Regions from separate parts of the Alteromonas sp. CNT1-28 genome, predicted to be linked through region 2. Evidence: predicted binding sites of a transcription regulator. Region 2 holds the regulator's gene; the other holds the start of a gene.
The links. The regulator FliA, encoded in region 2, starts transcription of late flagellar genes. The targets are predictions, from matches to a motif close to CTAAAGNTNNNNNNNNNNNNGCCGATA.
Positions count from the first base shown of each region.

Region 1: MHN02_RS13760 (VC2046/SO_2500 family protein) is a predicted target of FliA. The motif match lies at 15,025-15,051, and genes of this name have one in related genera.

Region 1 covers NZ_JAKREZ010000021.1:45,498-62,264, forward strand. Annotated here, with positions in the region: gene MHN02_RS13690 (DUF3413 domain-containing protein) at 222-1,748, opposite strand; gene MHN02_RS13695 (DUF1414 domain-containing protein) at 1,757-1,975, opposite strand; gene yejK (nucleoid-associated protein YejK) at 2,135-3,241, shown strand; gene MHN02_RS13705 (6-carboxytetrahydropterin synthase) at 3,308-4,183, shown strand; gene MHN02_RS13710 (M23 family metallopeptidase) at 4,222-5,130, shown strand; gene MHN02_RS13715 (PDZ domain-containing protein) at 5,227-7,053, opposite strand; gene MHN02_RS13720 (PilZ domain-containing protein) at 7,246-7,929, shown strand; gene MHN02_RS13725 (Mpo1-like protein) at 7,990-8,451, shown strand; gene MHN02_RS13730 (histidine kinase) at 8,599-9,672, shown strand; gene MHN02_RS13735 (LytTR family DNA-binding domain-containing protein) at 9,674-10,501, shown strand; gene MHN02_RS13740 (ATP-dependent 6-phosphofructokinase) at 10,613-11,617, opposite strand; gene MHN02_RS13745 (DUF6279 family lipoprotein) at 11,794-12,636, shown strand; gene MHN02_RS13750 (hypothetical protein) at 12,757-13,302, opposite strand; gene MHN02_RS13755 (response regulator) at 13,322-14,962, opposite strand; gene MHN02_RS13760 (VC2046/SO_2500 family protein) at 15,084-15,638, shown strand; gene MHN02_RS13765 (rhodanese-related sulfurtransferase) at 15,788-16,767, shown strand, end outside.
Region 2 covers NZ_JAKREZ010000002.1:198,019-214,785, reverse strand. Annotated here, with positions in the region: gene MHN02_RS02660 (DUF938 domain-containing protein) at 1-205, opposite strand, end outside; gene metH (methionine synthase) at 229-2,853, opposite strand; gene MHN02_RS02650 (homocysteine S-methyltransferase family protein) at 2,863-3,930, opposite strand; gene metA (homoserine O-succinyltransferase) at 3,934-4,872, opposite strand; gene MHN02_RS02640 (DUF2802 domain-containing protein) at 4,984-5,418, opposite strand; gene MHN02_RS02635 (chemotaxis protein CheW) at 5,478-5,969, opposite strand; gene MHN02_RS02630 (chemotaxis protein CheW) at 5,987-6,793, opposite strand; gene MHN02_RS02625 (ParA family protein) at 6,801-7,565, opposite strand; gene MHN02_RS02620 (chemotaxis response regulator protein-glutamate methylesterase) at 7,594-8,724, opposite strand; gene MHN02_RS02615 (chemotaxis protein CheA) at 8,753-10,978, opposite strand; gene MHN02_RS02610 (protein phosphatase CheZ) at 10,991-11,746, opposite strand; gene cheY (chemotaxis response regulator CheY) at 11,781-12,164, opposite strand; gene MHN02_RS02600 (RNA polymerase sigma factor FliA) at 12,201-12,932, opposite strand; gene MHN02_RS02595 (MinD/ParA family protein) at 12,929-13,795, opposite strand; gene flhF (flagellar biosynthesis protein FlhF) at 13,801-15,210, opposite strand; gene flhA (flagellar biosynthesis protein FlhA) at 15,240-16,767, opposite strand, start outside.

The DNA of each region.
Region 1 (16,767 bases), on a different contig from region 2:
ACCTCTAGCTAGATGGCCTAAAACTATAGTCTTTATTAGTTTGCGTCCTTAACACAGAGTGTTGCGAGAACCCGTTTGGGCCGGTGCTTCGTTAAGTGCTGGTTTTCTAGATTATTTATGCAAAACAATTAGATGGGTGGTTATGCGTAACTCATATTGGGTGGTTGTACATAACACCGAAGCGCTTAACGGCAGACTTTCCTTAGTCTGCCGCCAGAATTTTAATTCTGTGTTGAGAATCGTGATAGGTGTTTAATAGCCTGACTTAATAAATCGACATTTAGCGCTTCTTTACTGCGCTTGCCGGTCGCCATGTCGCTTATTTCATAGCTGCCGTTACTAAGTACGTCAGTACGCTTATTGTCATGGAACACAACAATGCGTTCACCAGAGGTGCTAACTAGCCATGGTCTTGAAGGAGAAAGTAAGCTTTGGCCAGTAGAATAAAACGTAGCAGGGGCGTTGCATCCCAATGCTCCTAAAATGGTAGGCGCTAAATCTTCCGTGCTGGCTAAGCTAGCATTCAGTTTAAGGGTACTGTACAGCGTGCCTTTGCCACTTTCGCTACCAAAGCCAGTTGCAACAATCACATCGTGTTTGCGCGCCAACGTGTTTTTCACATAGCTTTCGATATCAGCACTCTTCAAAAACGCAATATGCAAACCATCATGATTGTTGCTCAGTGGTTGCAAATATCCCGCTAATTGAGGCAACGGCAACGCTTCATCGCTGTGAATAGAGACCGGCATGCCAGACCCCAATGGAAGCGCTAATAACACCGGACGCTTTTGAGATAAAGCGTCTTGGTATATTTCGGGAACACCAAATAGCGTAGTAGTCATTAAGCCTTCTATGCTGCTGGCCGTCGAATAGTAATTGGCTACTTTGTTTAAGGTGTTGCGCTTAATGTTACTTAAGTCCACCACCTGTTCGTTATCAGTCTGGACAACCACGGTTAAGTTTCTATTAGTTTCAATAGAACAATAAACCGGCTCGGCTGGGTAAGTGATATTGTGAATATCAGGGTTGAACTGAAGTTGTTTTCTTTCTTCATAAGCCGCTAAGTCAAGCAAGCCATAACGCGACATAGTCGTTTTAGCAGTCGCAGGATAAGAAAGCGGAAACATGTTGTCCTGCTTAATGATAGGTTGATACAACTTGGCATCAGCCCACACGTGTATAGCGTGACTGGTAACAAAACAGCTGACAAAAAATGTAGTAACAGGGATGCCCACTTTATGGCGAGTGAAGCGTTCAACACGTTTCCAGATTGCATTGGCTAAGACCAGCTGGAAGCCAAGCCAAACGATAAACAGAAGAAATAAAAATGCCCACTGTTGCCAGCTTTCTATCGCCATTGTTGACTGAGCTTCACTGCGCAGTAAATCCGCGGCGTGAAAGCTAATATGGAAGCCTGTGCGATTAAATAGCAACGCATCGAAAGCCAAGAGCGCTAGCCCCACAGCTGCAATAATAGACGCGCTGACCTTTATGACTCTGGGGTTGTTAACCAAATAGCAAAGAGGGAGGATAAAAATAACAAAGCCAAAAAAAGTCATAAAACCAATATGACCGAACCAGTTGGCTAGAAGATACAAGGTGCCGACACCTGTGCCAGGCATAGGTGATGAGAAAACAAAAATCGAGGCAATAACTATGGCGATGATAATGTTCGCCAAGGCAAACCAATGCCCCCAATTTACCAGTTTAGTAACACGCTGGCGACGAGGTGATTCGGCAAGTATCATGCAATCCCTTAGCTATTTTTAACGCTTTTCTTGAGTACGTCGGCAAATTGCGTTGCCATGGCTTCGCGATTTTCAGGGGCTACCTGAGTATTTAAAATGTGCGTAATGACATTTCCTAATACCATAAGTGAAAGATCGCGGTTTGCACCGCCTTCTTCAAGGGTTAGAATAACGTTATTCATTAGCGTTTCGAATTCGTCGTTGCTATAGCGGCTCTGTTGGGGCATTGCTACGCCTCTTTTTTATGATTTCTTTGATAAAAAGAATGGTTTTACACGTAAAATGATTATAATCGTTGTTTGAGTGAGTACAATCATTCATTCTAAAATCCCGCAATTCTTTGGATATTTCTGACACTTTTTAAGCAACAGGACACCCGATACTCTATGAGTGCACTGATTCATCACTTTGTTGTACATCGTTTGATTGTAAACAAAGAAGAGAAAATTGAAGCAATTCCACGTGACAACTGCTTAGCTGTTACTCCGGAAATCGAGCTTCTTGCCCATCAAATAAACCACAGTTTCAATGCTAAACCTGGAAAAGGGGTTGGCCACTTCGTGACGGAAGTTACCCGTGAAGCAAAAGTGGAAAACGAAGAAGGCGAAGCGACTACGCAAAAAAGCACCGAGAACGTAGCAGAGTTCGCGGAAGGCCTTAAGCAATACATGGATATTCAAAAAGCGGCGGGTGATAACGTTGAAGATGCATTCCATGCGTTTTCGGTATCAGCGACCAATCGCTTAGTTCGCACTTTGGCAGAAACGGGTACGGTTGAGACCGGTTTTCTTATTTTCTGCCAGTATGAGTATTTAGCCACACAGTATTTGATGATTGCATTGTTAAATACCCGCTCGCACGTTGAAGTGACAAACTCTTTAGACCTTTCTGCGCGTGAACACTTAGATTTAGCAAAAATGCAGCTCGCTGTGCGGTTCGATTTAACTCAGTGGGATATTCAGCCAGAACAGCAGCGTTACGTTAGTTTTATTAAAGGTAGAATGGGACGTAAGGTATCAGACTTCTTTATGCAGTTTGTAGGCTGCGAAGAGCTGGTTGATGTTAAACAGCAAAATAAACAACTGATTTCTACGGTGGATGCCTACCTTGCCAGTGAGTCACTAGACCCGCAAGAGCAGCACCAGCATAGAGAAGAAGTTAAATCGTACTTTAAAGAAAAGATTGATGCGGGCGAGAGTTTATCGGTAGATGAACTGGCTAACCGACTTCCACAAAATGAAGAAACTAGCAGTAACTTTTCTGCGTTTACACAGTCTATGGAAGTACCGCTTGAAAAAGAAATTCAGCCAGACCCTGCAGCGCTGAAACAACTTGCTAAATTTACCGGTCAGGGCGGTGGTATATCGCTTAGCTTCGAACGCAAACTAATGGGCGATCGGGTATTTTACGACCCAGCTACGGATACGCTAACAATCCGTGGAATTCCACCTAATTTAAAAGATCAGCTTAATCGCCAATCTTCAATGGACTAGTCGCTGCGAAGCAAAGATAAAAAACGTATACTAGTTAGTAGAATATAAACTCGATTCAAGGGTGTTATGCAATTATTTGTAAATGATTTGACAGTGATGGACTTCTCTTACCTTTGCCCAAAACGCGGCATGGTAGGGGAAAGCTGGATTGTCGATGTGATTTTGGACGGTGAGCTCAACGAAGAGAGCATGGTTCAAGACTTTGGTCACGTGAAAAAGAACTTAAAGCGACTAATCGACGAATATGTTGATCACAAGTTGCTTGTACCTGCTGAATACAGAGGTTCAGAGGTTATTCACGACGACGATTCTGAACAGGTAGAAGCGCGCTTTACCTGCATTGATGGGCGTAGCATCATGCTACATTGCCCCGCTGAAGCTTATGCATTTGTTTATTCTGATGAGATAAACATGGAATCTGTTGGCGTTTACTTAAAAGAAGTATTGGCGACTCATCTTCCAGAAAACGTTGAAAACATTACGCTGCATTTACGTGAAGAAGTCATTAATTCTCCGTATTATCACTATACCCACGGGCTTAAAAAGCACGACGGTAATTGTCAGCGCATAGCGCACGGTCACCGTTCGCGAATCGATATTATGCTTGACGGCAAAGTGTGTGTTGAAAGTCAGCAGTACTGGGCTGACCGTTGGGCCGACATCTATATAGCCACCCGTGAAGACGAAATAGCGTACAGCGACAGAAAGCTTAAAGGTCAAGTTTCAAATGAAGCGGATTACTACTGTTTTGCTTACGAGTCGTCACAGGGCTATTTTGAACTATTAATTCCTAAGTCAGATTGTGAAGTCATCGAAACCGACTCAACAGTTGAGTGTTTGGCGCAGTATCTGCTTGAAGAGCAGAAGAAACGCACGCCTGACGGCGTTTGCCAAGTTATCGCTTATGAGGGCGTAGGTAAAGGCGCCACAGTAAAGGGTTAACATTTGACCACAGCTCGTTATAGGGAAAGGAAACAACTATGGCATTCACGCTTTCAAGAAACGCATTGCATAGCGCACTATCTCGTGTAATGAGTTGTGTAGTGGCAATTAGCACAGTTGCCTCTATGCCATTTGCTTACGCAGATGTAGAGTTAAACGGCCAAAACGAAGCGTTATCTAGTCAAGAGCAAGTAAACGTTGTGTTGAACGGTAAGTTTACGCAAGGCGCCTTACTGCGCGGGCAAGCTCCCGCTGGGTCCAAAGTAACGCTTAATGGCGAAAGTGTTCAAACCAACAAAGACGGAAAATTTGTTGTTGGCTTTGAACGGGAAGCGCCACTGCAGCAAACGTTGGTTGTAAAATTAGACAACGGCCAAAAGTGGCAGCGAGACATTACCCTTGAAAAACGCGAATACAACATTCAGCGTATTGACGGGCTAGAGCAAAAAATGGTTTCTCCGCCAGCAGAAGTGACGGCGCGTATTAAGCAAGACAATATCAACGTAGCTAACGCGCGAAGCGGTAATACTGATTTAGATGCATTATTCACCCGGTTTGAGTGGCCTGCGAAAGGCGTTATTTCCGGTGTTTACGGTAGTCAGCGCATTCTAAATGGTGTGCCGAAATGGCCGCATTATGGTTTGGACATCGCCAATGAAACGGGCACGCCTGTGTATGCCCCAGTTGATGGTGTGGTAACAATGGCTGATGATCTCTATTATTCGGGTAACACCTTGATTCTCGACCACGGCATGCGCGTGTTTTCAACGTTTCTTCATATGGACACTATAACGGTAGAAGTGGGTGAAACCGTTAAGCAAGGCGAGCAGATTGGAACGATAGGTTCAACAGGGCGCTCTACAGGCCCGCATCTGGATTGGCGTATTAATTTGGGCAACACTCGTTTAGACCCACAGACTATCATTTCGGGGTCTCCCGAAGAGTAATGATTAATTTGATTTAGTTTTAACAGGCATAAAGAAAAAGGCGCTTTCAGGTAAACTCTTAAAGCGCCTTTTTAGTTTTTACGCTACAGGGCGGAGTTATTTCCCCAGCCACTGATTAAGCTTTTCTTCATCAGTGATTTCAAAGTAAGCCATTTCTTTTCTTGCCTGAGTTACCTCAAGAGGCAGGGTTAGAAGCCGCCCGTCTCGAATAAGCGTTAACTCCACCTGCGACGTTTGGGCATTATCTAATAGGCGCTGCAGCTTCTGGGCATTGACGATATGACCGTCTAGCCCAATGATGACATCGTTTAAAAGAACACCTGCCTTCATTGCGGCAAGACCCTCAAATACCTGCATTACCGTAAGTCCGAAGGTAGCTGGCTTTAACGTGGCGCCAAGCTGATTTTTAATAGCAGGCAGCGAGGAGGCACCGCCTTTATCTTCACCTGACACGCGAGCACGAACCGCATAGTTAACGCCCATTTCAGATACTAACGAAGCCAATTCTACATCGTCTGTGCCATACACCACGCGATTTAAGTATTCTGAAACATCAATGCCAAAATGCATTGTACATAGATTTTGGATCACGTCATCAGGCGTACCTTTTTCATCCACACCATAGTGTTTCCACAATAACTGCATCAAGGTATCTAAATTCACTTGTTCGTTTGACTGTTTACGAAGGAGTAAATCTAACCCAAGGGCGATAATGCCACCCTTTGTGTAATAACTGACAATATTGTTAGTAGCGCTTGCGTCTTGCTTATAAAACTTTGTCCATGCGTCGAAGCTACTTTCTGCTGCACTTTGTTTAAAGCGACCTGCGTTTTGCAAAAGTCGACTGACATTTTGCGCAACAATATCGAGGTATTTCTGTGGTTCAATAACGCCGGCTCTAGCAAGGGTGACGTCATCATAGAAACTGGTAAAGCCTTCATAAATCCACAGCTGATTCGTGTATGTTTCTTGAGATAAGTCTGGTTTCACCATTACGCTAGGTTTAATGCGCTTAACATGCCATGTGTGGAAAAACTCATGGCTGCACAGACTTAAGAATGTGATGTAGCTGTCGGTTTTTTTCACACTTTCACCAACTTGAGGAAGGTCGAAGCGAGGGTAAAGAAGGGCAGTAGAATACTTATGCTCTAAACCGCCGAACCCATTGTCGGCAAGAAGCGTCATAAACAGGTAGTTATTAATAGGTTGTGGAGCACCAAACAAATCTAGGTGGTGCTTGCAAATTGGCGTTAAGTCATTTGCTATGCGCTCATAATCAATATTGTTGTTACCTGAGAAAAGTAACGTAAACGTAATGCCGTCAACCTCAAAGCTGTGAGTGTCTGCAATGCCCACATAAATGGGATGATCAATGAGCTCATCGTAATTTTTTTCAACGAAGTGCCACCGAGACGGGCTTGTGCGTTCACAACGAGAAGGCATTGACGTATAAGCCTTCCAATTCGAGGTTGCAGAATCGCTGTCGTTAAGCTCAATGTCCACCTCACACGGCACATTCTCGAAGCCGGAAACGTTTAAAAACGCACTGGTTCCATTTATAAACGCATATTGGTCGTTCACAAAAGCAGAGCGAATAGATAAGTCGTTGGCATAAACCGAGTAAACGACCGTACATGGTTTTCCATCTGTGTCTACACGCCAAGTTTGTTTATCGAGCTTAGTTACCGAAAGGCTATAAACGCTTCTATCGCCAACATTTTCAGTACTATGACCTTCAGAAGTGTTTGCAGTTAGCTCGATAATGCTTTTTGCAAAATCGCGCACCATGTAGCTTCCCGGGATCCAGCTTGGAAGGCTAAGCTCAATTGATGAGCCAGAATGCTCAGGTATTTGCAGCGCGACAGTAAATTGATGGGCACGCCAATTGGAAATAGTTAACGTATAGCGAAGAGCAGAGGTCATAAACGTCCGAAAAGATAAGCAAAACTATCCCTCAACTATATCAACCTATTGAGTTAATCCCAATAGATTGCCTGCTACTAAGGGGCAATATTTACGTTTATTGAACATGGTTTTCAATCGTAGTATTGATAAGTTTTTGTTTGATGCGTACATTGAGTTAAATGACATTAAATCCAGCAATAACAAATACAAATGGCTGAAAAAATACAAAGCAATTTACTAAGCGAAGATAATTTGGAATCGTTGCGTACGCTGGTACCCGGCGATACAGTAGATTTACAAATTGCTATGCCTGCAGCGCCAAAGCGTGTGAAGACTGATTACATAGGCATGCTTATTGATGAATGTTTGCTTTTTCATATTCCAACATCGGCGAAGTGGATTACCGTTAGGGATGCACTGACTGTTGGCAACGATATCGTGGTGCGTTCTGTGCTTGAGGGTGACACTGGCCAGGTTATTGCGTTTAAAGTGAAAGTACTCAAATTGCTTTCCAAGCCATCAGGCTTACTTATTACAACCTTTCCGAAACGTATTGAAAGTATAGGGCTTCGCGCTGTAAAGCGTGCTCAACTTGGCGTTTCAGTAACGTTAGAAGCTGACGTTTATCCCAGTGACGAAAACGTAACGGGGATCATCATAGATTTAAGTGAAAAAGGGTGCAAAGTAGCGTTACAGGTCAAGCCAAATTGGCCGGTAATGCTCGATGAAGCTGAGGTTAAGCTAAACTATTCGTTGGACGGTAAAGAAGTAGCGCTTACTGCAAAAGTTAAAAATCATAAGCTTGAGAGTGATGTGGTTTATTATGGGCTCGCCTTTACCTGTGAAGAAAAATTGATAAAAACGCTGTTGTCCCGACACACATTGTTAACGTAGGAAAACAATAGTTGGGTGCTCTTTAGATAATAATCAAAAAAACAGGCTAAGGGGATCTACATGAGAAGTATTGAGCGACTTTTAATGCAGTACGGTGAAAGCCACCAAAACAAGACCAACGTTATCATCCATGCTATTGCCGTACCCAGCATCTATTTCGTAACGATAGGTTTGCTGTGGAGTTTGCCGGTACCTGAAATGATAGCGCAATTCGATATAACGTGGGCGCATATCATAGCGGTTCCCGTATTGTATTATTATTTTATGTTGTCTGGTCCGATTGGGGCTGCAATGACCCTCTTAACTATACTGTGTTTCGGTGCAGTTAATACCCTAGACCACTTCAGTATCTCAGTATGGTTATTTTCTCTTGTACTGTTTGTCGTTATGTGGATTTTGCAGTTTATTGGCCATCATATCGAGGGCAAAAAGCCTTCGTTTTTTGACGATTTGCGCTTTTTGCTGGTTGGCCCAGCCTGGTGGTGGGTGCACTGGCTGAAAAGAATGAATATCAGTTACTGAGCTTAATCAGCGAATTGATATAGCCAAAACATGTCTAATTTCAAGATTTTGCCCTGCGACAAGAAGCATAAGGGGCACGACCAAGGCGCTTGGGTCGTGGCAAGGCTTGCGTATAATCTTCTTATAAGTTTTTAAATTGGTAATATTGTGAGTCGCTTTCAGCGTGTAATAGAAAGTAATGAACGTTTATTTTGGACGTTGCACAGTGCAGGCTGGGCAGGGTTCGCAATAATTTATTACATCGGATCTTTTCTCCATGATGTTCGACCCATTTGGGTTTTCATCATCATGCTTAATGCCTATGCGGGATGGTTGCTAACCATTCCGCTTCGCTACATCTATCGATGGGCAAGAAAGCAATCACCGCTCAACATGATCATCATAGTGATTGTGTCGTGCTACTTAATTGCTTTGCTATGGGCAGTGGTAAAAAACATTAACTACTGGGAAATCTACAAGCACGGATATCGCCCAGACGAATGGTATATGTATTTTACCAACACTATTAACTCGCTAATAATGGTGGGTTGTTGGAGTGGTGTGTACTTTGGCATCAAGAACTTCCAAATGCTTCAAAAAGAGAAGCAGAACGCGTTAAAGGCGAGTACCATGGCGCACCAAGCTCACATAAAGATGTTGCGCTATCAACTCAACCCGCATTTTCTCTTTAATACGCTTAACGCTATCTCAACCCTTATTCTTTTAAAAGAGAACGACACAGCAGAAGCGATGGTGTCGCGTTTGAGTGACTTTCTACGTTATTCATTAGACAACGACCCGATAAAGCGAGTACCGCTAGGTCAGGAAATAAAGGCATTACGACTCTATCTAGAGATAGAGAAGGTACGTTTTGACGATCGTCTAGAAGTGCTATGGGACATCGATGAAGGGTGTGAAAGTGCACTTGTGCCGAGCATGATCTTGCAGCCCATTATTGAAAACTCAATAAAGCACGCCATATCTAAGATGGAAAATGGTGGACGTATAGCGATTACGGCACGTACATTTGGCAATGATTTGTTAATGGATGTTGCCGATAACGGACCTGGTGCAGATATCAAAGACGGAACACTTAGTCGAGAAAACGGCGTAGGCCTAGCCAATATAAAAGAGCGTTTGCAATCCCTCTATCATCGTAATTTTGCATTCTCTATAGAACACAATCAGCCTTCAGGCGTGCGAGTTAGAATACGCATTCCCTATGAAGTTAAGGACGTATAACATGACAAAGCAAGTGATTAAAACCATTGTAGTGGACGACGAACCTTTAGCACGCAAGGGCCTTCGTGCCAGGTTAGAGCGTCATGATGATGTGCAGGTGCTTGCAGAGTGTCAGAACGGCCTAGAGGCTGTAAGTAGCATTTCTCAACATCGTCCAGATTTGGTGTTTTTAGATATTCAAATGCCTGGCTTAAACGGCTTTCAGGTTATTCACAAGTTGCGCGAACTGAAACAGCCCATTCCCATGATCGTTTTCGTAACTGCTTATGACAGCTACGCAATAAAAGCATTTGACGTGCATGCTTTAGATTATCTGTTAAAGCCAGCAGACGACGAGCGCTTAGGTGCGGCGTTAAACAAAGTACGTGAATATTACTCAACTCAGCATCAAGATGAGCAGTCACAAAAATTGGTAAGCCTTGTTGCTGAACTTACTGGCGATGATTGCGAAGAGATTTTACGCAAGTTAGCTAATGGTGAGCCGGTTGAAACCAATCCATACCCAGATGTATTGGCTATTAAAGATGGCTCAGAAGTAACGCGCGTAAACGTTCAAGACATTCAATGGATTGATGCTGCAGGTGATTATATGTGCGTTCACGCACTGGATGGCATGCATATAATGCGCAAAACCATGAAAGAACTTGAGCAGGAACTAAACCCACAGTTCTTTGTTCGAGTGCACCGTTCAGCTATTGCTAATATCCGTTTTGTTAAAAAGTTAGTGAGCCATATTAGTGGCGAGTATCATTTAATACTTCAAAATGATACAGAACTTAAAGTGAGTCGCAGTCATCGTGATAAAGTGAAAGCGGCAATGAAGATGTAAAGAAACTTGAGCCTTAAGTACTAAAAGGCGGTGTTTTATTATAAAACACCGCCTTTTTTGTTTTTACAATCTACAAATGTTTCAGGTTAAACAGCGTCTGAACCATCTTACTTAGTCGCAGCTGTATCTTTCGTTCATTAGGGTACGCATAGCGTCAACCCGAGCTTGATTGAGGGGCTTTGTTTCTTCCCAAGTTTTGGGTAGGGGTACGGTAATAGGGCGCTGATTAACTTCACCAACCATTATGTTGGTGACGTCGCTTCCTACTAAGCTTATGGCGAATTCGCCAAGAGTAGTGGCGAGTAGTCGGTCCTGTGCTACCGGCGAGCCGCCACGTTGGACATGCCCCAAGGTTACTGGCCTAACGTCGTTGATATTGTGATACTGCAAAGCTTCGGTTAATCCTGTTAAGCCATTAGGCCAAACGTTTTCAGCAACTACAACAATAAAACTGACGGGCCCTTTCAAGGCACGCTGCGCTTTGATCTGGTTTACGATCTTTTTGATTTCAGTTTCAGCGGATTCAAAAAACTCAGGAACAACCACATAGTCAGCCGCCGCGGAAAGGGCACCATTTAATGCTAAAAAGCCAGCATTGCGACCCATTACTTCTACAAGGAAAATACGTTCGAAGGCATCAGCTGTATCACGAACTTTATCGATAGAACTCATGGCGGTATCTATTGCGGTAAAGTAGCCTATAGTGGCATCAGTACCCGCTATATCGTTATCAATTGTTCCCGGAATACCAAGAATCTGGCCATCCCATAGTTCGCTCAACTTTGCTGCGCCGCGAAAAGATCCGTCACCACCGATTACAATAAGTGTGTCGATCTCGGCCTGTCTCAAGTTATCAGCCGCTTTGATAAGCCCTTCACGATTTTTAAATTCTTTACACCTTGCGCTGTGTAGTATGGTGCCGCCTTGCTGGATAAGATTGTGCGTTGAATCAAGAGATAGAGGAATAAACTCTTGCTGTAGTAATCCGTTGTAGCCGTGCTTGTAGCCAAGCAAGGTGAAGTTAGCTTTCTGACACGCAATAATTGCGGCACGTATACATGCATTCATACCTGGGGCGTCGCCACCAGAGGTTAAAATTGCGACACGTTTTGACACATTAAAGTCCTTCTTTTTACAGGCAATGCCATTAAAGTAGAGTAAAGGCTGTGCAACGTAAAGTTCTCTATTGCGGATATTTATTGCGTAATATCAAAGTAAAATTCAATTTTTCAGTACACAGCAATAAGCGTTTTTGCTTGTCACGCCGTAACTAACGTAAAAAAGGAAATACTATGCGTTCATTGTTGGTTGTTGTCTTTATTATTTTTCTTACTTCATGCAGTTCTAAGCTGGCTTATAACAACCTGGATTGGTGGGTGTATTGGTACATGGACGATTACATCGAGCTTAAAGATGAGCAAGAGGAGAAGTTTGATGCGCATTTACAAAATTGGTTGAGCTGGCACAAGAAGAGTGAACTTACTCGTTATAAAGCGCAATTAGAGGATATAAAAAAGCAGATTCAGAATGACACCCTTAATTCGAGTATTGTATATAACAACCTTGAGCTAGCTAGATCGCATTGGGAGCGCGTACGAGACGAGGTCAGTCCTGAACTAGCGGCTATAGCTAAAACACTCGATGATGAACAAGTTGTCACCCTATTTGCGGCATTAGAAAAAGACAATAAAGAAGAAGAGGAAGAGCGACAAGAGGCGCTGGAAAAGTCTGAAGCAGAGAGACTTAAAGATAGAATTGAGCGAATACAAGAAACAATAAGTGAGCGTATTGGAGATCTAAGTAAAGAGCAAAAACAAATTGTTAGCACCTACGCACAACAATTTATTTTTACAGGTGACGCTTGGATAACGTATCGCAGAAACATTCAAACTGCGGCAAGAAAGCTATTCGTTTCGCGCAAGCAAAACGAAAGGTTTGAGCAAGAATTGGTGTCGCTAATGCAAAATCCGGATAATTATAAAAGCGATGTGTACAAGCAAAGTAGTGCTCATAATATGACTGTGACAGCAACGCTACTGGCCGAGATATTTTCAACTCTTTCAGGGAAACAGCGTCAAACACTGATTGAAAACGTGGATGAGCTAATCGAAACGGTTGATAATTTTATGGATTAATTAGTAATACTTTGGCTCAGTACACATTCAGCTCGGTCGATACAGTACTGGTCTTCTCGTAATACAAGAAGAAAGATCCGACTTATGGTGGTAGCACTCAGTACTAAATAAGGTATTAGGTTATAATTCTTTCCAATCGATTTTAAGAACCTTACCTTCTTCGTTAGCAACGAAAAGGGGAAGTTCGGTCAATTTAGTGTTTTTTTGTTTTAATGTTTTAAGGTTCTCGTAGGAATACTGCCTCTGTATATGCCACTCTACCTTATTCCTTGATTTGTATTCTAAATCAATATTCCACCTACCCAGATAAGAAACCGCGCTTGGTTGAAGCGAGAAAAAGCAGCCATCGCATTCAGGTTTTTTAAAACGTCTTACCCCAATGTTCGAAAAAGCTGGAGTTATCGATTTTAGATAGTATTTGCCAGTTTTAACTTTGACGAGTTTTGGGAGGTGTTTCTCGTTAGCTTGACTACCCTCGAATTGCTGTGTGCTAGGTACTTTTAATCCGCGAATAACAAATATTTCACCACTGTTTAGCTCTTCAAATGTCATTCTGTGAATACCAGCATCGGCTAGTACAAAAGACTCGTTCTGACTTAGCGCCTGTTCATTGGCGCTAACCTCGTCGATTAAAATTGCCACCAGTAAAAAAACTAACAATCTCATAGCTCACCAGTTTTCTAATTCAAAAGCCAATATATTTAGAGAGTTCATCTCTAAGGTTGGTGTATTTTTCTTTGTAAGGCGCCTTAAGTGACATATCGTCAATCAATTTAAACAGCCGCTTACACTCATTAATGAGTTTCATTTCGGCTTTATCTTCTTTGATTGCAATTTGTAGAAGACATTGCAATAGATTAAGCGCAACCCCTGTATTTACAGGAGCAAAGCCTTGAGCAAGGGCAAACGAAGCCTTAGCACGTTCGTAATCTTGCTGCTGATAGTGTTGAATGCCTTCTCGGTTGAACTGTTGATAACTGGCTAAGTTTTTCTGAGCATTGAGGGCTTGCGCATCCAGCATGTTTAGACTGTTTTGGTCGAGCTCATCCTGTCTTGAAGTTAAAAGTGCATTCAATTGTAGCGCATCATCAAACTCACCCAGTTTATACATAACGTTAATACTGTCAGGAATAAACGCGGTAGGAACTTCCGTGTACTTATCGTCAAGCAGTGTTTGTGACGTTGTTAAGTGGCGTTTGGCATCAATCAGTTTGCCGTCTATAGCGCTAATTCTAGCGTTGACGATTGTACCAAATATATCTACGTCAAAATCTCTGTCCATTTTTTGAAGATGTTCATCAAACTTTCCTCGTTGCAGAGTTAGTAATGCTTCTTGCTGATACTTATTGCGCTGGCGCTTGTCGTCTGCAAACTCTGCGACATCTAAAAGGCTTCGGATAATACCGCACCAGTGTAAACTTGTTTTGTGAACGGTTCGTTTTGATAAATCCCAGATCGCTTGGCTTGAACTCGCTGCCAGCACTAAATCGTCATTTTGCCGACCTATTTCACAGGCTTTGAAATGCCTGGGTAGGGAGTAGGGCGACAATTTTATTGCCTCTTTTATTGCATCTAGTGCTTTGTCGCCAGCTGTGGTGGCTTGGTGTGCTTGCGCAAGAATATCGTGAGCGTCTGCATTGAACCGGTTACGCTTTAGCGTTCTCTTGGCAATTGAAATCGCTTTCTCATATTCCTTTAAAAGCAAGTAAGTTTTTCCAATAGCTATTTGTGCCCACAGCACGGGTTTTCCGTCAATGTAGTCACGTAACACATCTAGCGCTTTATCGGGTTGCTTTATACGCCAGTATAGCTCGACTAATAGCTGTTCACAGTGACCTTTATAGTGGGAAGGGGCGTCAAGTAACGCTTCGATATGGTCGATCGCACTGTTTATTTCACCCTGTTCAACGAGACTAAACGCTTGCTGGAGAAACTGTCTTTTTTGCCACGCACGAACAATACGAGACTTCAGCTGAACTTGAGAAAAGGGCTTAATTAAAAAATCATCGGGTCTACGTTCAATACTACCCAACACTATCGGTCGAGCGCTATCTGCGCTTATCAGAATGAACACCGATGTGGGACTGATAAGCCTTCGAGTGCGCAACTCTTCAATGAGCTCATAGCCATTTTTGTTGTCAGCTCCCAAGTGTAGATCACAAATGACAATATCAAACTTATGTTTTTTACATAGTGATACCGCTTGTTCAGCAGATGACTTCGTAACTACATCAGATGCGCCCATCGAATGCATCAGCCCCTTTAATAAAAGAAGGAAAGGGCGTTGGTCTTCAACAATCAGTACTTGTTTGTTGCTAAATTGCATTTCAAATCCATGAATGAGCGCGCGATTACTTTATAGGAGTATATCTAATTTTAAATAATAAGCTTAAGAAAAACATTATCTTGCCGAAAACATAAGTATACATATGAAGTTGTAAATAAGAATGTCGCAAGAAACTGTCGAAGCTCGTGAGCAAATACCTATTGACCCCAGTATATACTGGGAGCGCAGTGGTGTGCTTGCTAAAGCATCTGCGCAGGGAGCGTTGTTCTCTTTATATCTTGCTATGCAGCAACATAGTGTTGCCGAGCCATTTGAAATTGAAGCGGTAGCGTCAGAATCTGATGATAAAAGCAGCATCGAATCCAAGCTTGCATCGTTAAATTATTATAGAAGGCCATCGCTAGCTGCTAATGAAAGCGAATGGGGCAGAATGCGCGTTTTGTCTGAGTTAGTATCTCAAGACTATGCGGCAGCAAGGTTATATTTAAGTATGAATCCCTCTCCACTTTCACAAACTGATGATGCTAAACGTCTACCCGACGATGTAGTAGATAATTGTAGTTTGGCAACACAAAAGCGGTTAAAAAAGGAATACACTAACACCGTGAAGGAAGATAATACGCTGCTATACGATATCCTTTCATCACAAGATAAAGAATTCCATTCACAACAAGGAAATTCGTCACACTTCACATCTTTTGAGAATATTGCGTAGCAGTTATTTCCATTCGTTGTTGCGTGCTAAGTTTGCGTTGACGTGCGAGCGCTTATTCGTATCCGCCCTAGTTTTTATCATTCCTTTTTGTTATATTGCGCGCCGCATTTTTGCACTGGTCTTACGCTCCAATCAGCAAAGGTTAAAATATGTCTAAATATATTGTATGCGCAATGTATAAATTTGTTGCGCTTGAAAACTTCAAAGAAATCCGCCAACCGCTTCTAGAAACAATGGAAGCTAATGGCATTAAAGGTACGCTTCTTCTTGCCCACGAGGGGATAAACGGTACGGTTTCTGGTACCCGCGAAGGTATCGACGCATTACTTGCTTATTTAAACAGCGACGAGCGTATTAATCCTATTTCTTACAAAGAATCTCTTCACGATGAACAGCCGTTCTATCGCACCAAGGTAAAACTGAAAAAAGAAATTGTGACCATGGGCGTTGAGGGTATTGACCCTCGCAAAACCGTTGGTACTTACGTAAAACCTAAAGACTGGAACGCACTTATTAGCGACCCAGATGTTACGGTTATTGACACGCGAAATGGTTATGAAATTGAAATAGGTACGTTCAAACACGCTATCGACCCTAAAACCGAAACGTTTCGTGAGTTTCCTGAATACGTAGCGAAAGAGCTCGACCCGTCAAAAAATAAAAAAGTGGCTATGTTCTGCACCGGTGGTATTCGCTGTGAAAAATCGACGGCTTACTTGAAAGAGCAGGGGTTTGACGAGGTTTATCACTTAGAAGGTGGTATTCTACAGTACCTTGAAGATGTGCCGAAAGAAGAGTCATTGTGGGAAGGCGATTGCTTTGTATTTGATAATCGCGTTGCAGTTAACCACGACTTAGAGAAAAGCCATTATGAGCAGTGCTACGCGTGCAGACTTCCAATTACTGAAGAAGACAAGCAGAGTGATAAGTATGAGCCGGGTGTAAGCTGCCCACACTGCTTTGGTACCCATACCGACGATCAAATTGCTCGCTTTAGAGAACGTGAAAAACAGGTTCAGCTGGCAAAAGAGCGTCAACAAGAGCACGTAGGAACGGAAGCGCGTTTGACCATGGAACAAAAGCGTCAGGAAAAAGCAGAAGCTCAACGTTTACGTGCACTTAAAGCAAA
Region 2 (16,767 bases):
CGGCAATACCTTCGTGATAGTGTGGTTGATCGCTTGTGTGCCATATAAGATGGGGCAAATGCTCAGCCAAAAATACGGCGTGCTGACCTGTTCCACTCCCTATCTCTAATACCTGTCGGCAATTGGCAAATTTACGTTCAAGCACGCTCAAAATGGCGCGCTTGTTGTTCTCACAAGCCTGACTAAAAGGCTTTTCGATTTGCATACACGTTACCTGCCTAATCAGCATTAATCACTTAAGTTTGGACCCAACCACTTTTCAGCTTCTTCCAAGGTCCAGCCTTTACGTGTGGCGTAATCCTCTACTTGGTCGGCTTGAATTTTGGCGACAGCAAAGTATTTGGCATCAGGGTGAGCAAAATACCAACCCGATACTGACGCCCCCGGCCACATGGCGTAACTTTCCGTAAGCTTCATACCTGTATGCTGCTCTGCTGACAATAAATCCCAAATAAGCTGCTTTTCAGTATGCTCGGGACACGCGGCGTAGCCTGGTGCCGGTCGAATGCCTTGGTATTTTTCGCGAATAAGTTCTTCGTTACTTAGTGATTCGTCAGCGGCGTAACCCCAGTAATGCTTACGCACTTGCTCGTGCAGATATTCCGCAAATGCTTCGGCAAGCCTGTCTGCCACCGCTTTAACCATAATGCCGTTGTAGTCATCGCCAGTCTGAATATAGCTATCAGCAAGCTCGTCTTCACCTATACCGCCGGTGACGGCAAAAGCGCCCACATAATCATTTATGCCACTCGACTTTTCAGCTACAAAGTCTGCTAAACAATAATTAGCGAATTTGTCTTTTAGGGTTTGCTGACGCAAGTGATGGGCAACACCTTGAATCTGGTTTCTCGACTCATCGGTATAAATTTCAACATCGTCATTAACGCGGTTGGCAGGAAACAAGCCGATAACGCCTTTCGCCTGAAGGCTGTTCTCTTCGATAATTTTATCCAGCATGGCGTTGGCGTCGTTAAACAATGACTGTGCCTGCTCTCCCACCACCTCATCTTCAAGTATACGTGGGTACTTGCCTGCCAAAGACCAGGTTAAGAAAAATGGCGTCCAATCAATGTAGTTGCGCAGCGTAGCCAAATCGGCGGTTACCGGTGTTACACCTAGGTTCGCAGGCTTTACTGGTAAAGTCGTAAAATCTGGCTTAAAAGCGTTTTCTCTGGCTTGAGCTAATGTCACCGGCTTGCTGCGCGGCTTTTTACGGGCGTGCTGTTCACGTACCGTATCGTATTCTTTTGCCAATTCCTGCGCGTAAATCTCGCGGGACGTTTTGTTTAGAAGGCGCTGACAAACGCCTACTGCTCTACTAGCATTTGGAACATAGGCTACAGGCGCATGGTAGTTTTGTTCAATTTTTACCGCAGTGTGCGCTTTAGACGTAGTCGCCCCGCCAATAAGCAGCGGGATATCAAAGCCCTGACGCTCCATTTCTTTGGCAACGTGAACCATTTCATCTAGTGAAGGTGTAATAAGGCCCGACAGGCCTATCATATCAACGTTTTCATCTTTAGCGGTTTGTAAGATTGTCGCCGCTGGCACCATCACGCCAAGATCAATCACTTCAAAGTTATTACACTGAAGTACCACGCCAACAATATTTTTACCGATATCGTGAACATCACCCTTTACCGTGGCTAATAGAATTTTGCCGTTACTTTTCGCATCGTCTGACTTTTCTTCTTCAATGTATGGCTGTAAATGGGCTACCGCTTTTTTCATAACGCGAGCCGACTTTACCACCTGAGGAAGGAACATCTTACCTTCACCGAATAAATCCCCTACCACGTTCATGCCATCCATTAATGGCCCTTCAATAACGTGTAGTGGGCGCTCAGCTTGCTGGCGCGCTTCTTCGGTGTCATCAATGATGTAGTCGGTTATCCCTTTAACTAGGGCGTGCTCTAAGCGCTTATTAACCTCTTGTTCGCGCCAGGATAAATCTTCTTTTGCGGCAGCCTTTCCATCGCCTTGATAGTTCGGTGCAATATCGAGTAAGCGTTCAGTGGCATCACTTCTGCGGTTTAAAATCACGTCTTCAACCGCATCTCGAAGTTCAGCCGGTATTTCGTCATATACCTCTAGCTGACCTGCATTCACAATAGCCATATCCATACCCGCTCGAATAGCGTGATATAGGAATACCGAGTGCATAGCTTCGCGAACCGGATTGTTCCCTCTGAACGAGAATGAAATATTAGAAAGGCCACCAGAAATATGTGAGTACGGACAGGTTTTACGTATCTCGCGGGTCGCTTCAATAAAATCAACCGCGTAGTTATCGTGCTCTTCAATACCTGTCGCTACAGCAAAAATATTGGGGTCAAAGATAATATCTTCAGGAGGAAAGCCGACTTCTTCTGTCAGCAACTTGTAGCTACGCTGACAAATTTCTACTTTTCGAGCTTGTGTATCGGCCTGGCCGGTCTCGTCAAACGCCATCACTACGGTTGCTGCACCATAACGCTTTATTAGCTTGGCTTGGTTTAAGAAGAGCGCTTCCCCTTCTTTTAAGCTAATAGAGTTAACAATCGCTTTGCCCTGTACACACTTAAGTCCTGCTTCGATAACATCCCATTTAGACGAATCGATCATAATAGGTACGCGGCTAATATCAGGCTCAGAGGCGATTAGGTTCAAAAAGGTGATCATGGCCTGCTTAGAATCAAGCATGGCCTCATCCATATTGATATCGATGATCTGCGCGCCGTTCTCTACTTGCTGCCTTGCGACATCAAGTGCAGTTTCATAATCACCTTCAAGAATAAGTCGTTTAAAACGAGCGGAGCCTGTTACGTTGGTACGCTCACCGATATTAATAAATGTAGAAAATTCTGCGCTCATAATGCCCTCCTAGTGTACAAACGGCTCTAGGCCTGACAAACGCATTTTGGGTTCAAACTGTGGCACTTTTCTTGGCGCAATTCCATTGACAGCGTTAGCAATATCGCGAATGTGTTCCGGCGTACTGCCGCAGCAGCCGCCTACGATATTCACTAGCCCTGACTGCGCCCATTCTTTGATGTGCTCGGCCATTTCAGGGCCTTCCATGTCGTATTCACCAAACTCGTTGGGTAAACCAGCATTAGGGTGCGCTGAAATTAAGCACTCACTAACAGTAGCAACTTCATCTACGTATTGGCGCAGTAAGTCTGGCCCAAGAGCACAGTTTAAGCCGAATGAGAATGGACTGATGTGTCGCATGGAATAATAAAACGCTTCCGCGGTTTGACCAGACAGCGTGCGCCCTGAGGCATCGGTAATCGTGCCAGACACCATAACGGGCAGCGATATACCCAGCTTTTCAAAAACCGACTCTACCGCATAGGCTGCCGCTTTCGCATTAAGTGTATCGAAGATGGTTTCGAGCATGATTAAATCTGCACCGCCTTCAATGAGCGCTTCGGTAGACTCGCTATACGCTTCCACGAGTTCGTCAAAAGTAACATTGCGTTTGCCTGGGTCGTTAACGTCAGGCGAAATTGAAGCAGTGCGATTTGTTGGGCCAAGTACACCTGCCACGAAACGGGGTTTGTCGGGTGTCTTTGCTGTGAACTCATCCGCAGCTTTACGCGCCAATTTAGCTGCAGCTAAATTAATATCACGGGATTGAGCCTGCATATCGTAATCGGCCATAGCGATAGTCGTAGCATTAAACGTATTCGTTTCAATAATGTCCGCGCCAGCTTCAAAGTAATCACAGTGAATTTGATAGATGATATCGGGCTGAGTAAGAACCAACAAATCGTTGTTACCCTTAACATCGCAGTGCCAGTTGGCAAACTGTGTTCCGCGATAATCTTCTTCTTCTAACTTATGGCGCTGGATCATGGTGCCCATGGCGCCGTCTAATATAAGGATGCGCTTTTTAGCGGCTTCTGTAAGCGTTGTCTGCGCGCTAGAATTTGGTCTTTGGCTCACGTGCTACCTCTTTGGCTGTGACTTTTCAGCAAGCTGACTTAAATCGTAAGGCGTGGTCTGATAGACATAATAATTCAGCCAGTTTGTAAACAATAGGCTGCCGTGTGAGCGCCACTGTACAATAGGAGACTTGGCTGGATCATCCCCTTCAAAATAGTTTTTTGGAATTACTGGCGTTTGTCCCGCGGCAATATCTCGAAAATACTCGTCTTTAAGTGTATCTGGATCGTATTCCGGGTGACCCGTTACAAATACCATGCGCTTATCTTCTGACGCCACAATATAAGCGCCTACATCGTCAGACTCTGCAACAACACTAAGTCCATCGACGCTGTTATACAACGAGGTGTTAATATGCCCATAACGGGAATGTGGTGCGTAAAATGAAGGATCAAAGCCTCTTAATAGCTCATTGTTCGGGTCATTCACTTTATGTTTAAAGACACCTGAAAACTTTTCGTCTCTAAGCTCTCGTGTAATGCCGTAAAAGTGATACATGGCGGCGTGAGCAGCCCAACATAAGTAAAGGGTTGAGTTCACGTGACGCTGCGCCCACTCCAATATGGTGGTCATGGTTTCCCAGTACTTTACTTCCTCATAATCGATAAGCGCGAGAGGCGCACCGGTGACAATAAGGCCATCGTATTTCTTATTCGCTACCGCTGAAAAGTCGTGATAGAAAGCATCCATGTGCGATTGGGGGGTATTCTTCGGCGCTTGATTATCAATTCGAATTAAATCCACGTTTATTTGCAGTGGCGTGTTCGATAATAGACGAAGTAACTGTACCTCTGTTTCTATCTTGTTCGGCATTAAATTAAGAATACCGACTTCAAGAGGACGAATATCCTGATTGGCAGCCCTGTCCATGTCCATGGTAAAAATGTTTTCACCTAGTAGTACATTCTGCGCGGGTAACTGCTCAGGAATACGAATTGGCATAGAGGGCTCCAGTGATAAATTACAATATCTGTATTGTGTCTATAACTGGCGATATGTCAACATCTTTACGTCTAGACGTCTAAACGTTTTTTTCTCTGGTGCTCAAAAATACTAATTATTTTGTTTATGCACCATTACCAACATCTCAGCTTCGGCACGAGGAATGTCGCAGGCTTCAATAATTTCATCAATGCTAGCGCCTTGCTTGACTAAGTCCGCCGCACGCTGATATAGGCGTAGGGAAGGATCTTGAAGCTTGAGTTCTCGAAGCTGGTTTTCAATATCAGTTTGCTTTTCGTCTAACTCTTGAAGGTGTCGAGTGATCACCAAGGTGCGTGCTTGCGCCTCAGTTTGTTGATTATTTGCATTTTTAGCAAGGGCTTCAGTGCGGGCAATAGCCTCTGCGTTAGCATGTTCGCTTTCGCTTAATGCAGAACGCAACTGCTTAATGTGTGAATACAGCACACCCATCGCGGCAATGAGTATAACTACAAGAATACACAGTATGAGTTCTAATAAGGTAGGTGCAGCAAGCTGCCAATCCATGGACATAACCCTTGGGGAAATGTAGGCAGTATTATAAACAATACCGCCTATTCATTTATTTAGATGTTGCTAAGCTCATCCCACTCTTCGTCGCTTAACAATTTATTAAGATCTACAAGAATAAGCAGTTCGCCGTCGCGGTTACTTACACCTTGGATAAACTTAGCACTCTCTTCAGTACCTACGTTAGGGGCACTGTCAATCTCTGAAGATTTCAAGTAAACCACCTCAGCGACACTATCCACCAGAATACCAACCACCTGCTCGTCAGACTCAATAATAACGATACGGGTATTGTCAGTAATTTCTGTTGGCGGTAATCCGAAACGAGCACGTGTATCGATAACCGTTACTACGTTACCACGCAGATTGATAATACCAAGTACATAGTCAGGTGCACCGGGTACAGGGGCTATTTCGGTATAACGCAAGACCTCTTGAACTTGCATCACGTTGATACCGTAAGTTTCTTCACCTAAGCGATACGTTACCCATTGAAGGACTTCGTCGTTGCTGTCGGTGGCGTTATTATTTATTCTTTCGTCGCTCATGAACCTGGCTCCCAATACTATGGCGTCTGGTCGTTACTGCCTAAGCCTTTGTTAAGCATAGATATTAATTCTTCAACGTCAATTAACGCGCACATTTTTTCTTTAACCATCCCTGCTAACCAGGGACGCTTACCTGTGGACTCGCGCCATTTAACATCATCGGTAGTCAAATTGACCGTATTGACTAGCTTTTCACTAGCCAGACCCCACGCACTTTCCCCTAACATTATAAGATATCGGTAGTTAAGCGATTGTGCGAGGTTTTCGTCATATTTTTCTGGCATTACCCATTTTGCAGAGTCAACAACACTTAGTTTAGACTCTCTGTGCAACATTACACCCATAAACCAATCAGGTTTTCCAAATAAAGGGCCAATCTTCTCAATTTGGTGGATCCCACCTAGCGACGTCAAAGGCACCGCAAGTGTTAACCCTGCAACCTCAAAGAATAGCGCCTGAAAGCGAAAACCGAGAGTATCCTTTAGTGGAACTTTTGTTTTTTCAGCGCGGTTTAACGCAGTTTCTTGTTCATTTTCTACTAAAGTTTCTGCGTGAGACTGTTGCTGTTCATCTTCAATTGTCTCTGCTTTTTGCGTTTCAATTAACGATGTAACCTTTTCCGCTATCGCTTCTTGTTCATTCGATTGCGGCTCACTTTCATTGGCGGTAGAAGCAAGCGCCGTTTCAGCCATCTGCTGAGAAGCCTGCTCGAGCAATTTTGCCGTGCGCGCAGTCACATCTTCCGGTGCTTCTGGCTCTTTGAGGAGGCTATCAAGATATGCCTCCATCACTTCTTCACGGGCAAAAGGCGATTGCTTGCTCATGTTCTCGTTATTTCTCCAATACCGCTAATAGTTTCTCGTACGCAGACACACCACGTGTTTTGGGGTACGCTGCGGAAATGGGAAGCTGTACTAAACTTGCATCCCTGAAGTGCGTGTCGACGGGAATAACCCCTTCCCACACGCGCTCACCATAGTCATTCATTAAGCGCTTTCGCGATGCAAGCGCCGCGTTAGTGCGCTTATCAAACATAGTTGGAATAATCACAGTATCAAAGGATTTGTCCAACGAACGTCCCATAATTTCCATGGTACGAATCATTCTGTCTAGCCCTTTAAGCGCCAGATATTCCGTTTGGGTAGGCACGATAACCTTGTCACACGCTGCAAGAGCGTTAACCATCAGCACCCCAAGCACTGGAGGGCAATCGATGATAGCAACATCGAATTCCCCTGCGATTTTTGCCAACGCTTTTTTTAGGACTAAGCCCATACCTTGTTCGCTACCCATCGTTCTATCTAAGGTCGCGAGCGCCATTGTTGCAGGAAGCACATATAAGTTGTCTAACTTTGTCGGGCACAGACAATCCATAACATTATCGGCCGTAATGTCATTAGACTTAATAAAAATATCGTAAACTGAATGACTTGACGCTTCTGCATCGATACCGAAGTAATAACTCAGCGATGCATGTGGATCAGTATCAATCATGAGCACTCGCTTGCCTTGCTGTGCAAGCAAGCCGCCAAGGCTCACCGTAGTGGTAGTCTTTCCTACACCACCTTTCTGATTCGCTACTGTCCACACTTTCATATTTGCTGTTCCATTACTGTTCAAACTGCTATCGCATTTCGGTTTGAACGCAACTGCTCATATCATCAATGTTTATATTTTTACTGGATATATTGGCAACGGCTACAGCTTGAGGCATACCATACACAACACAGGAATCTTGGTCTTGAGCCCAAATCGTTGCGCCTTTTTCCTTGAGCATTCGGCATCCTTCTCTGCCGTCAGCCCCCATACCCGTTAATATAATTCCTAATACGTCCGCACCATAAGCTTTAGCCAGAGAACTGAAAGTGAGATCAACACTGGGCTTATAATTCACCTTATCACTCGCACTTGCATCAGCAATGGCAATGCGTTTATTCGCACCTATGGTTTCTAGCAACATTTGCTTCCCACCGGGAGCAAGATACGCATGACCTGGTTTTAGAATGTCGCCGTGCTCGGCTTCTTTTACTCTAATTTTACAGTTTGTGTCTAAACGCTGTGCAAATGCCGTAGTAAATGTTCCAGGCATGTGTTGTACAAGCAAAATGGGGTATGGAAACTCTGCAGGTAAAGGAGACAGCACTTTTTGAAGCGCCACAGGCCCGCCTGTAGAAGCCCCAATTGCCAAACACTTGTAGTGCTTTCCCGTCGCTCTTACAGACGAAACGGTTGGTTGTTTGGCTGCGTCTTTATGCCCTGATAGCAACCCTGATGTTTTAAAGAACGCCTGCTTTGGCGCATTATCAGGAAGCTTTCTTGCCTCTGTAGAGCGAAACGACGGACGCTTAAGACCAATACCACGACGCGCTATTAAGCGTACTTTTGTACACAACAAGCGCGATGCATCTTTTCTGTCCTGCGCGATATCTTCAAATTTCTTCGGTAAGAAATCGAGCGCGCCCGCTTCTAACGCATCTAATGTCGCTTGCGCACCATGATGCGTAAGCGAAGAAAACATAAGAATAGGTGTAGGCCGTTTGTCCATTATGGCCTTTACAGCTGAAATGCCGTCCATGACAGGCATTTCAACATCCATCGTTATCACATCCGGCTTAAGCGCTTCTGCTTTTTCAAGTGCATCGCGCCCATTTCTCGCTTCCCCAACAACTTCAAGTTCCCTATCGCCATCGAGTATTTCTTTTACTCGACGACGATAAAAAGTCGAGTCGTCCACGACAAGGACTTTAAAGACCATGGATTATTATTCCTGTTAATTCATCGCCTTACTTGATGGGTTTACGCGCATACCGTTTAAGCAGGCTCGGAATATCTAAAATTAGTGCAATTCCACCGTCTGATGTAATCGTGGCTCCCGCCATACCAGGCGTGCCTTGCAATAATGCATCAAGAGGTTTAATAACCACTTCTTCTTGGCCTATTAGCGCGTCTACTACGAATCCTACTTGTTGTGTACCAATTTGCACTACAACAACGTGTCCCTTTTCTCTATCGATGTTTTTGGGACCTCGAATCAACCATTCACCAAGGAAGAACAACGGAATTGCTTTTGAGCGAACTATCATTGTTAGTTGGCCATCGACCGTGTTGGTCTTTTTGATGTCCATATTTATTATTTCGTTCACCGCACCTAATGGTAACGCAAAGGTTTGTTTTCCTACAACAATCATTAGCGTAGGAAGAATGGCTAGCGTTAGCGGAACTTTGATATCCAGTCGCGTGCCTTTTCCTAGCTGTGAATCAATGTTCACGGTGCCGTTAAGTTGGTTAATTTTGGTCTTAACCACGTCCATGCCCACACCGCGACCAGAAATATCACTAATTTCTGTTTTGGTTGAGAACCCTGGCGCGAATATCAAGTTAAACGCTTCAACATCCGACATACGTGCAGCTGCGTCTGCGTCTAGTACACCGCGACTAATAGCAATTTCTTTAAGCTTTTCAGGATCCATGCCTTTACCATCATCTTCGATGGTTAGAAGAATATGATCGCCTTCTTGAGATGCCGATAGCTGAACCGTACCCATACGCGGTTTACCCGCTGCAGCACGATCATCAGGCATTTCAATACCATGGTCGACGGAGTTTCTCACCAAATGCACAAGTGGATCGGCCAGTGCTTCAACCAGGTTTTTATCTAAATCAGTTTCCTCACCCACAAGCTCAAGGGTGATTTCTTTTTTCAAGCTTCTAGCGAGGTCTCGAACAACGCGAGGGAAACGACCAAACACCTTCTTGATAGGTTGCATGCGGGTTTTCATTACCGCACCTTGCAAGTCGCCCGTTACCACATCTAAGTTGGCAATGGCTTTGGACATGCTTTCGTCGTTACTGTTGATACCCAAGCTTATTAGCCTGTTTCTCACTAGTACGAGTTCACCCACCATGTTCATAATTTGGTCAAGGCGCTTGGTATCTACACGTACTGTAGTCTCAGCAGGAGGCGCAGTTGGTGCCGCCTTCTTCTCATCTTTTTTAGGCGCTGCTTTTGGTGCAGCAGGTGCGCTTGCTTTAGCTGGCGCTGCGGCGCTAGGAGCAGGCGTCGCTTTTGGCGCAGCTTGTTTCGCTTTTTGAACCGCTTCTGTTGCTGCCTTATCTACAGGAGGCTCTGGCGCCTTTGAAACGGCTCCCTGCTTGGTAGGCCCTTGCCCTGAGCCATGTAGTTGGTCAAGCAGTGCTTCAAATTCGTCATCGGTGATTTCTTCATCACCAGCTGCACTCGGCGTAACTGGTGCTGGAGCTGGTGTATTTGCCTTTGGCGTAGCTTCTTCACCACCAAACTTGCCTTTGCCATGTAAATCATCGAGCAGCGCTTCAAATTCTTCGTCGGTGATATCGTCGTTATCACTAGCGGCAGCAGGTGCAGCAGCCTTTGCAGGTTCGCTTTTAGCCGCTGAGGACTGTCCTGGTGCCCCAGAGCCATGAAGCTCATCAAGCAGCGCTTCAAACTCATCTTCAGTGATTTCGTCAATACCGCCGCTATCACCAGAACTTGGTGCCTGTGCAGTAGGCTCTTCAACAACTAATTCTGGCTCTTCAATCGCGGGCTCAGGTTCTGACGCCGGCGCGCTTTGTTCACCAAAAATATTCTCATCTGGAGATTCCGGGCGACTTAGTTTGTGTAACAAGTCTACTAGGTGTGCATCTGCTGGCTCTAATGGATCCCGAGCTTTCACTCGTTCAAACATTTCAACCACCACATCTGTGGCTTGCAGAATAATATCCATCAATTCAGGGGTTAGTGTTCGTTGACCGTTACGCATTACGTCAAAGACGTTTTCCGCACCGTGACAAATTTCTACTAACTCGGTAAGAGACAGGAACCCTGCTCCCCCTTTAACTGTGTGATAACCACGGAAAATTGCATTCAGCAAATCCGCATCTTCAGGATTGTTCTCAAGATCAACGAGCTGTTCTTGTAATTGTTCAAGTATCTCTCCAGCCTCAACTAGAAAGTCCTGTAATATATCCTCGTCAACATCAAACGACATGCGCCCGCTCCCCTAAAAACCTAAGCTAGACAGAAGATCATCTACATCATCTTGGCCTGACACGACGTCGTCGCGCTTATCGGCATCAATGATAGGGCCTTCTGCCTCTACACCATCAACCTTATCGGCCTTAACGCTGGATGGTTTAGTTTGTTCTGCACCGTCGCGTTCACCAAACATGGTAAGCATGTTAACTAAGCTGTCTTCCACTTCTTTAACCAAGTCGATAACGCGGCGAATAACCTGACCAGTTAAGTCTTGATAACCTTGAGCCATCAATACTTCTGTAAGTAACTGTGTAAGTTTAGCTGACTGTGCCGAACCTTCTTCCAACAATTCGTCTAAGTCTGCGCATAAAGCCTTGAATTCACCCAACTCTATTTGGCGATTCATCAGCTTTTTCCACTCAGGCATAACCTTTTCGATGCGCGCCGACAGCATTTCAGCTATAGGCATGCTCGCTTCAACGGCATCCATAGTAGTATTAGCAGCTTTTTCAGTTTCTTCAATTACGTAGGTTAGGCGGGATTGTGCATCGGGAATATCATCGGTCGCGAGATTTTTAATGCGGTCGTCTATTTGGAAATTATTCAGCGCGTCATGGAGCTGACGCGTCAGTTTCCCTACTTCGGCAAATAACTCAACGTTTTCTTTCATTGAGGCCGCTTCTAATAGGGCATTGGCTGAAGCGTTGTCACCCTCTTCAAGGTAGGTGACAAGCTGTTTTGCTTCTTCCAACGAAATTGGAACGTTTACATTCGTTGACATCCAGTAAACCTCATTTCTCTGGTGAGCGTCTGGATCAACCTAAACGTTCGAATATTTTATCTAATTTTTCTTTAAGTGTTGCTGCAGTGAACGGCTTAACAACGTAGCCATTAACACCTGCTTGCGCGGCGGCAACAATTTGCTCTTTCTTCGCTTCAGCAGTAACCATAAGTACTGGTAGGTGCTTGAGCTTGTCATCGGCTCTAATCGCGCGAAGCAAGTCAATACCCTGCATACCAGGCATGTTCCAATCGGTAACTACGAAATCGAAATCACCTTGCTGCAACATAGGCAATGCAGTACTTCCGTCATCCGCTTCCTGGATGTTGGAAAAACCCAAATCTTTAAGTAGGTTTTTGATGATACGTCTCATGGTAGAAAAATCATCGACCACGAGAATTTTCATGCTTTTGTCCAAAATAGCCTCCAGTGAGGGGTTAATTGTTATTAATTTCTATTCTTCGTCAGCTTGCCACGACTTCATTCGTGATTTGAGTTTTAACATGGCCTGACTGTGAATTTGACTGACTCTCGATTCACTTACATCAAGAACCTCACCAATTTCTCTTAGGTTCAGCTCTTCATCATAATACAGCGAAAGTACAATCGCTTCTCTTTCAGGTAATGTCGTAATTGCATGGGCAAGCGCTTTTTGGAAAGCGCCTTGCATTAAATCTTCCAGTGGTGCGTCGCTACCTCGATTTTGCTCTGTCGAAATAACATCTTCTGACACACCTAAATCTTCAATACCTACCAGCTTTCCGGCATTTACTTCATTAAGCATTTGGTGATAGTCCTGCAAGCTTACATTAAGCCTATCAGCAATATCAGAATCTCTAGCATCGCGGCCTGTTTCGCTTTCTACTTGCGAAATTGCTTCAGTGATCGCTCGGCCATTTCGGTGGACTGAACGCGGTGTCCAATCCCCTTTGCGAATTTCATCTAGCATAGCACCGCGAATGCGAATACCGGCAAACGTTTCAAAGCTGGCTCCTTTTGAACCATCAAAGTTTCGTGCGGCTTCTAATAATCCAATCATGCCTGATTGAATTAAATCGTCTACGAGAACACTAGCCGGCAATCGCGCTATCAAGTGATGCGCTATACGCTTAACCAATGGCGCATGTCTTTCGACTAACTGCGCTTTATCGGTTTGTTGTTGATAAGCGGCTGCCTTGCTGTTCAACGCTGACTTCCTACGGCTTTTTCTGCAACTAACTGTTCAATAAAGAACTCTAAATGGCCACCTGGCTGCGCTGGAATAGGCCATGTTAAGGCTTTACTCGCCAACTGTGTTATTGCAACGGCTGCCGGTGAACCTGGGTAAGCATCGACAATGGCTGTTTGTTTACGCACTGCTTTACGAATGTTCTCGTCAAACGGTACTGTCGCCACTAATTCTAGTGCAACATCTAAAAAACGCCCTGTCACTTTGCTTAATTTACTAAATAGCTCTTGGCCTTCTCGCACGTCGCGCACCATATTAGCCACAACTTTGAAGCGGAAAACACCGTGCTCTCTATTCAGAATTTTTATCAATGCATACGCATCTGTCAATGAAGTAGGCTCGTCACACACAACGACCATGATGTCTTGTGAGGCTTTTGAAAAGCTCAACACCATGTCTGAAATACCTGCCGCTGTATCAACGATAAGCACGTCAATTTGCGAGCGCAGCTCACTAAAGGCACGAATTAGGCCAGCGTGTTGCGTTGGCGACAATTCTGCCATCGACTGCGTGCCTGATGTGGCAGGGGCAATCTTTATTCCGTGCGGACCGGTCACTAATACTTCATCAAGTGTACATTCGCCGGAAAGCACGTGGGATAAGTTTTTCTCAACACGCAAACCTAACATAACGTCTACGTTAGCAAGACCGAGGTCCGCATCGAGAACCATTACACGTTTACCTTGCTTCGCCATGGCGATAGCGGTGTTCAATGTAATGTTTGTTTTACCTACGCCACCTTTGCCACCGGTGACGGCGATTACTTTGATTAACCGTGATTGCTTCATTTTTCTTAAGCTACTCGCTTGGTCGTCAATCATACTGCTTATGCTGTTTTAATTGCGTTGTTACCACTAGTATGATTCAAACCGTACTTTTTATAAAGCTTTGCAGCAGCGGAAACCAAAGATTTCGCTTCTGCAATCTTAATGTCTTCAGGTACTTTTTGACCATCGGTGACATAACTAACCGGTAATTGGTATTCAACCGCTGCACTAAGCACCTCTCCTAAAGAGTAGCACTCATCTAACTTTGTGAAAATACAGCCACTTAGTTCAATATCATCATACGCTTGAATGATTCTCTGCAAAGCAGGATATTGCGTATTTGCTTGCGCTACCAAATATTTTTTAACATTTGGCATTTGTCCGTTATCAAACTGCTTAATTTGTTTAATTAATCGACTATCTCTTTGACTAAATCCAGCCGTATCAATCAATACTAGTCGCTTATGACGAAGTTGGAATAATAAATCCGCAAGTTCTTCACTAGTCTGCGCTTTTCTCACCGTGCAGCCAATAATCTTTCCGTATGTCGCTAGCTGCTCATAGGCGGCAATTCTATACGTATCGATGGTAATCATCGCAACCGACTCTGCACCGTATTTCTGCGCATAGCGGGCAGCAAGTTTCGCAACGGTAGTTGTTTTACCGGTACCTGTTGGTCCTACTAATGCAACAGCACCTTGTGCGCTAAGTATATCGTTTCCTGTCACATTTATGCGATTAGCCAATAGGTTAAGAAGATATACCCATGCATCTCGTTCGTTGTAATGTGACGGCGTATAGCTAATAAGCTGCTTCGCTAACGCGTTGCTTAACCCCATATCGGTTAAACGGGTGATTAGATATTGATGAACAGGTTTTTGACGTTTGTTCTTAGCTTCCATCAAGTCGGCCACTTGATATTGCAATACATCGCGAAGAGACGCTAGCTCTTCCTTGATTTGCGCAAGCTCCGCTGACTGCGTCACAGAGGTATCATCCATACTTGACGCTTGATGCTCTGGGAAAGCGTTCTGACGAACTGGTTCATGAGAAGACTGCTGAGCTTCTACGTCGTCAATAAAGGCTTCTGAGAAGTCTAAGTGCGAAGCAATTTCATTGGCGTGCTTAGCATTCGCTGTCATTGGTTGGTTAGGTTGCGCGGGACTCGCCACGCCATTATTTCCACCGTGCTGCTTTTCTAGCAGTGCTTTAAGGCTATCAGGACCGTCGTCACCAATGATTTCGCTCAAGCTAGGCACTGCCTTTTGACCGGGTGTTTTTGCAGCGGCTTGTGGAGACGCTTTCGTCGTAAACAACTTCGCTTCGGGTTCTTTGTCGTAGGCTGCGACAAGCTCAATACCGTCAGCGACTTTGCGATTTGACATGATCACAGCGTCACTGCCCAATTCAGCTTTAACTTGGCTTAACGCCTCACGCATATCTTTGCCGAAGAAACGTCTAATTTTCATTGCAACCTCTCCAATCACCCAGTGTCAGATTATTGACCGACCGAACTGACTATTTTTATTTGTTTGTCGTCAGGCACTTCTTGGTAAGACAGAACATGAAGCCCAACAACCGAATATTTTAAGAAGCGAGACAGAACGGGTCGTAGCATGCCTGAGGTAAGGAGTACTGCAGGCTCTCCTTCTAACTCTTGCTGCTGACTTGCTTGCTGCAATGATTTTTGCAGCTTGTCTGCCAGACCTGGTTCTATGCCAGCGCCATCTTCGCCACCTGCTTGAAGTGACTGGTGCAACATCTGTTCCAACTCTGGCGCCAAGGTTATGACAGGTATCTCTTTTGCACCTTGCGTAATTTCTTGGACAATTAAACGTTTAAGGGCAATACGCACTGCAGACACTAAAACATCGGGGTCTTGGCTGCGCGTGCCGTACTCACTGAGTGTTTGAACGATTGTACGCATATCGCGAATAGGCACGCCTTCAAACAATAAGGTTTGCAGTACTTTCACGACGGTGCTTAGCGGAAGAATGTCTGGTACTAATCCTTCAACCAGTTTCGGATGCTGCTTGGCAAGCATATCAAGAAGTTGTTGCGCTTCCTCGTGCCCTAATAATTGATATGCATTGTTAGAGAGTAATTGGCTTAAATGGGTCGCTACAACGGTCGCAGCGTCTACTACTGTGTACCCAAGGGTTTGTGCATGCTCCCGTTTATTGGGCTTAATCCATACTGCGTCCAAGCCGAACGCGGGGTCTTTAGTGGCACGCCCTTCTAATTTACCGAACACTTGCCCTGGATTAATAGCAAGTTCTTCATCGTGACTGATGATGGAATCGCCTATCGTTACGCCTAGCATAGCGATGGTGTAAGTGTTGGGCTCTAAATCCAAGTTATCGCGAATGTGGACAGGCGGAATAAGGAAACCCAGTTCTTGCGATAGTTTCTTACGTACGCCTTTAATGCGCGTCAACAACTCGCCACCTTGGGATTTATCGACAAGAGGAATTAAGCGATAGCCCACTTCCAATCCGATGGTATCTACCTGCTGAACATCATCCCAGCCAAGCTCTTTCACTTCAGGCGCAACCGATTCATCTTTTACCACATTGTCTGGCACTTTGGGCTCTGCGGCCTTTCTCTTTTCTTGAACCGACTGCCAGTAAGCAAAGCCTGCAATCAAGAATGAGAACCCTAAGAATGCGATATGAGGCATCCCAGGAATGATACCCATCACAAATAGAACCCCCGAGGCTATATAAAGGGCTTGATTATTACCAAGCTGACCGCGGATTTCTTTGCCCATTTCCTGGGTCTCGTTTTCACGAGTAACGATAATGGCTGTAGCGACCGAAAGTAACAATGAAGGAATTTGCGCCACCAAACCATCACCGATGGTCAATATGGTGTAGATTTCTATAGCGTTACCGAATGAAAGCCCGTGCTGAATCATGCCAATAAAAAGACCACCGACAATATTAATCAGCATGATGAAAAGGCCTGCGACCGCATCACCCTTTACAAATTTTGACGCACCGTCCATCGACCCGTAAAAATCCGCT